Regions from separate parts of the Rhodococcus pseudokoreensis genome, predicted to be linked through region 1. Evidence: riboswitches for the same ligand, from Rfam matches in the RefSeq annotation. Region 1 holds a riboswitch; the other holds the start of a gene.
The links. Region 1 has a riboswitch for S-adenosylmethionine ahead of JWS13_RS21190 (aminotransferase class V-fold PLP-dependent enzyme). Riboswitches for the same ligand answer to the same signal wherever they lie in the genome.
Positions count from the first base shown of each region.

Region 1 (2,898 bases):
GATGAGGAGCGTCCCCAGCCCGATGCCGATCGCGCTGGCCGCCAGCGCGCTGCCGAAGCTGAGCCCGAATGTGATGGGGAGCCAGCCGAACACGATCACGGAGAACGCCAGATTGCCGCCGAAGAACACCGCGAGCATGTTGAGCGGTCGCGAATCGCGTTCCGATTCGGGGATGTACTCGACGCCGATCGTCTCGACGTGTCCGAACCGGTCCTCCGGCGGGGAGGGGGCGGTGTCGTCGAGGGGCATCGTCGGGTCGAGATTCGTGGACACTGCGGACCTCACATTCGGGGCGGAGGTGACCGGTATCACGTCCTGTTGGGTATCGAACATATTCCAAACTGAAAATTCAGTCAAGACCCGACGGTGACGTGCACCACCGCGAGCGGCGCGGAGTTTGCGCTGCTCCGGCGACCGGACTAGATATATGTGTGACCGATAGTCTCACTTATTCACCGGTCATCGGAGTGCCTGTGTCTGCCGCCACCACCGCCGCCGTCTCGTGATCCGGTGGCAGCTGATCGGCTTCGTACTCGTCGCCGTCATGGGGCTCGTCTACGTGGGTGCCAACGCCTCGACAACCTCCTCGGCTTCGGCGAATGCGCCGTGAACCTCGAACTGGAGACGTCGGGCGACATCTTCACCAACGCCGAAGTCGCCTACCGCGGCGTGCCGGTCGGTCGCGTCGGGGACCATGCCCCTCGCGGCGGACGGCGTCGTCGTCGAATTGAGGATCGACAAGAGCGCGCCCGACATTCACGCATCCGCGAAAGCCGTTGTGGCGAACCGGTCGACGCGCTCCACGCCGTCGTGACGGAACTCGGCGCGGCATTCGACGGAAAGGGGTCGGGTACGAGGGCACCCAAGCGATCCTCCAGGAGATGAAGCGCCAGGATCCGAACTTCGACGACACGCAGCAGGGCTTCCCGCAGAACACCGCCGCCACCTGCGCGGCCCCGCAGGGCAGTCTCACCGGCGTCCGCAGCGCGAACCGGATCGTGTTCGGCGACCCCGCCACCGTTCAACCGTGGGACTCCACCCCCAAGAAGGACCCGAACAAGCTGGACCTCAACCCGATTGCGAATCAGCTCGCCCCGCTGCTCGGGGTCACCCCCAACTGGCGCAAATCGTCGGACCCGGATTCCGGACCCTCCCGGTGTCGGGTTGACAACTACGCGCCGATCCTGCAATCTTCGAAACAGGTCACGAGTACCAGCGTCAAGCCCCGGCTAGCTGGTCGGCAACCCTCCACCGCGGCGGGGTGCTCCGGGTGACGACCAGGCTGAGGTTCATACCGAACCCGGCAAGCGCGGACTCCGAGAGGGCACCGACCCTGCGACGAGTCCCTGACTACGAGGGATGTCGTGATGACTGCTGTATTGACCGCTGACGTGTGTGTTGCCCCCCTGGCTCAGGTTTCGGGTTCCGACCTGCGGGTTCCGCTCGTTCAGGGCGGCGACTGCACCTACGTGAACTTCGACTACGCGGCCAGTGCTCCCGCGTTGGCGCAGGTCACGGACCGTATCGGGGCCCTGCTTCCGACGTACTCCAGTGTGCACCGCGGCGCCGGCTACGCCTCGCGGGTGTCGACCGAGTGCTACGAAAAGGCCCGCGATTCGGTGGCCCGGTTCGTCGGGGCGTGCGACGACCAGGTGGTGGTGTTCACCCGCAACACCACCGACTCACTGAACCTGCTCGCCAATTGCGTTCCCGGCAGCACCGTCGTCCTCGACATCGAACACCACGCGAACCTGCTGCCGTGGAAGGACTCTCGCGTCGTGCGGGCCGCGGACACCCTTGACGAGACCGTCCGGCTGCTCGTCGCCGAACTGTGCTCCAAGCCCACCGCCCTGCTCGCGGTGACGGGTGCCTCCAACGTCACCGGTGAGGTGCTGCCGATCGCCGCCCTCGCCGAGGTGGCGCATCGTTGCGGCGCACGGATTCTCGTCGACGCCGCTCAGCTCGCACCGCACCGTCGCATCGACGTAGAGGAGTGGGGTGTCGACTACCTCGCCTTCTCCGGGCACAAGCTGTACGCCCCGTTCGGCGCCGGCGTGCTCGTGGGCCGCCGGGACTGGCTCGACGCCGCCGAGCCCTACCTCGCGGGCGGCGGCGCGGTCCGGAACGTGACCGTCGAATCGACCCAGTGGGCGCCCGCCCCCGCCCGGCACGAGGCGGGAACCCCCAACGTGCTCGGCGCCGCGGCCCTCGCCGCCGCGTGCGATGCGCTGTCCGAACTGGACTTCGGCACGGTGGCCGAACACGAGGCGGCACTCACCGGCAGGCTCCTCGACGGCCTCGGATCCGTCGACGGACTGGAGTTCCTACGGCTGTGGACGGACGCCCCCGACACCGTGGGAATCGTGACGTTCACGATCGACGGTTTCGAGCCGGGCGAGATCGCCGCCTACCTGTCCGCCGAACACGGAATCGGAGTTCGCGACGGACGTTTCTGCGCACACCCGCTGCTGGGCCGCCTCGGCAGGCCCGACGGCGCCGTGCGGGTGAGCGTCGGTCTCGGAAGCTGCTCCGACGACGTGGATCGGCTGGTCGACGCCGTGCGCACCCTGGTGGCGGGAGGCCGGAACTGGGCCTACGCCAAGGAGAGCGGCCAGTGGAATCCGGTGCCCGAGACCCGCTTTTCGCGAGACGCGCTAGTATGACGGCATGGCATCGCAGGCTGGGAGCACAATGATTGCTCACTGGTGCCGTCGGCATGTGGATCTGTGCCGAACCGCCTCGGGTATGTGTTCGAGCTGACCGGTCTTCCCGTTCCGTTTCATTCACACGCACACGTCATTCCCGAGGAACCCTTATGTCTCGAGACAATGCCTACGTTTCCCGTCCCCTCCGCGTCGCCGTCGAACTGACCGGATCGGGACACCACCCGGCCGCCGA
Region 1 is NZ_CP070619.1:3,515,322-3,518,219, reverse strand. Features, by position in the region: gene JWS13_RS21200 (purine-cytosine permease family protein) at 1-273, opposite strand, end outside; partial or broken gene JWS13_RS21195 (MlaD family protein) at 545-1,118, shown strand; SAM riboswitch class IV at 1,202-1,316, shown strand; gene JWS13_RS21190 (aminotransferase class V-fold PLP-dependent enzyme) at 1,368-2,663, shown strand; gene JWS13_RS46470 (putative leader peptide) at 2,668-2,760, shown strand; gene JWS13_RS21185 (LLM class oxidoreductase) at 2,816-2,898, shown strand, end outside.

Region 2 (2,898 bases), 2.6 Mb from region 1:
GGTCCTTGGTCATCTGGCCACCCTCGACGGTCTTGATGACCACGTCTTCGAGCTTCTGAGCGAAGCCGATGACGTCGGGGGTGTTGTCCAGCTTGCCGCGGTGCTCGAGTCCACGGGTCCACGCGAAGATCGACGCGATGGGGTTGGTGGACGTCGGCTTGCCCTGCTGGTGCTGACGGAAGTGACGCGTCACGGTGCCGTGTGCGGCCTCGGCCTCGCACGTCTTTCCGTCCGGGGTCAGCAGCACGGAGGTCATGAGGCCGAGCGATCCGAAGCCCTGCGCGACGGTGTCGGACTGGACGTCGCCGTCGTAGTTCTTGCAGGCCCAGACGTAGCCGCCCTCCCACTTGAGCGCCGACGCGACCATGTCGTCGATGAGGCGGTGCTCGTAGGTGAGTCCGGCCGCGTCGAACTCCGGCTTGAACTCGGTCTCGTAGACATGCTGGAAGATGTCCTTGAACGCGCCGTCGTACGCCTTGAGGATGGTGTTCTTGGTCGACAGGTACACCGGGTAGTTCTGCTGCAGGCCGTAGTTGAGCGAGGCGCGCGCGAAGTCCTCGATGGACTTGGTGAAGTTGTACTGACCCTGGACGACGCCGCCGCCTTCGGGGAAGTTCACCAGTTCGTGCTCGATCGGCTCGCTGCCGTCCTCGGGCGTGTAGGTGATCATCACCTTGCCGGGGCCGGGGACCTTGAAGTCGGTGGCGCGGTACTGGTCGCCGAAGGCGTGACGGCCGATGATGATCGGCTTCGTCCAGCCCGGAACCAGTCGCGGAACGTTGGAGATGATGATCGGCGCGCGGAAGATCGTGCCACCGAGGATGTTGCGGATGGTGCCGTTGGGCGACCGCCACATCTTCTTGAGGCCGAACTCCTCGACGCGTGCCTCGTCCGGGGTGATCGTCGCGCACTTGACACCGACGCCGTGCTTCTTGATGGCGTTGGCCGCGTCGACGGTGACCTGGTCGTCGGTCTCGTCCCGGTACTCGATACCGAGGTCGTAGTACTCCAGGTTCACATCCAGGTAGGGATGGATCAGCTTGTCTTTGATGAACTGCCAGATGATGCGTGTCATCTCGTCGCCGTCGAGTTCGACGACGGTGCCCTCAACCTTGATTTTGGACATGGGTGCTTCGCGTCCTCCTAGGAAGATTCCCTGGTTACACGGTTGCGGGCGCACTTCGTGAGTGGGTCCGCGAACGGTTCGCTTATCAAACGTAGACGTCGATGCGGCCGCCGGGGAGACCGCACTTAAACAAGACAAGCGTACTGCTATAGCCGGGGCGCGCAAGATGTGGGTGCGAAATCCCACCCCCTACCGGCGGGTAACTTTTCCCTGCCGGCAGGGCCTGATCGGTGCCGTTTCCGGTCGTTCCACCCCAGCCGCTAAGATTCGACAGAGGTCATGAGTGCCAGCAACGAGCCCCGGCTAGCTGGCCGGCAACCCTCCGCCGCGGTGGGGTGCCCCGGGTGATGACCTGGTTCCCTGATTCATACAACAGTCGGGTGACAAGCGCGGGTCCGACATCGGAGGTTCATGATGCGTTGTTGTTGTCGTAGATAGAGCCCAGACAAGCCCTGCGCGCGAACGAACCAGATTGTCGTCCGCGCCTCGTCAGACCACTGGAGTAGACAGCACATGACCGAGAACTGGTCGTTCGAGACCAAGCAGATCCACGCCGGGCAGACGTCCGACGCGACCACCAAGGCGCGGGCGCTGCCGATCTACCAGACCACCTCGTACACGTTCGACAGCACCGACCATGCTGCCGCGCTGTTCGGTCTGGCCGAACCGGGCAACATCTACACCCGCATCATGAACCCCACCCAGGACGCGGTCGAGCAGCGCATCGCCGCCCTCGAAGGCGGCGTCGCCGCCCTGCTGCTGTCGTCCGGACAGGCCGCCGAGACGTTCGCGATCCTGAACCTCGCCGAGGCGGGCGATCACATCGTCTCCAGCCCGCGCCTCTACGGCGGCACGTACAACCTCTTCCACTACACGCTGCCCAAGCTCGGCATCGAGGTCTCGTTCGTCGAAGACCCCGACGACCTCGAGCAGTGGAAGAACGCGGTCCGGGACAACACGAGGGCGTTCTACGGCGAGACCATCTCCAATCCCCGCAACGACGTGCTCGACCTGCCCGGCATCTCCGGCGTCGCGCACGAGCACGGGATCCCGCTGATCGTCGACAACACCGTGGCCACCCCGTACCTGATCCGCCCGCTCGAGCACGGCGCGGACATCGTGGTGCACTCGGCCACCAAGTACCTCGGCGGTCACGGCACGGCCATCGCCGGCGTCATCGTCGACGGCGGCACGTTCGACTGGACCCAGGGCAGGCACAGCAGCTTCACCACCCCGGACCCGAGCTACCACGGCGTCGTCTACTCCGAACTCGGGCCGCCCGCGTACGCCCTCAAGGCGCGCGTGCAGTTGCTGCGCGACCTCGGTTCCGCGATCTCCCCGTTCAACGCGTTCCTCATCGCGCAGGGCCTCGAGACGCTGAGCCTGCGGATGGAGCGGCACGTGTCCAACGCGACCGCCGTCGCCCAGTACCTGGAGGCGCGGCCGGAGATCGTGTCCGTCGGATACGCCGGGCTCCCGTCGTCGCCGTGGTACGACCGCGCGAAGCAGATCGCGCCGAGGGGCGCGGGCGCCATCGTGACGTTCGAACTCGCCGGCGGCATCGACGCGGGCAAGAAGTTCGTCAACGCGCTCACCCTGCACAGCCACGTCGCGAACATCGGCGACGTCCGCTCGCTGGTGATCCACCCGGCATCCACCACACACTCCCAGCTGACCCCGGAGGAGCAGGCGGCCAGCGGCGTCACCCCCGGACTGGTCCGCCTGGCAGTCGGCATCGAAGGGATCGACGACATCATCGCCGATATCGAAAC
Region 2 is NZ_CP070619.1:963,821-966,718, forward strand. Features, by position in the region: gene JWS13_RS09960 (NADP-dependent isocitrate dehydrogenase) at 1-1,126, opposite strand, end outside; SAM riboswitch class IV at 1,402-1,522, shown strand; gene JWS13_RS09965 (bifunctional o-acetylhomoserine/o-acetylserine sulfhydrylase) at 1,640-2,898, shown strand, end outside.
Region 2: it holds a riboswitch for S-adenosylmethionine, as region 1 does, so the genes downstream of both, JWS13_RS09965 (bifunctional o-acetylhomoserine/o-acetylserine sulfhydrylase) here and JWS13_RS21190 (aminotransferase class V-fold PLP-dependent enzyme) in region 1, are expected to answer to the same signal.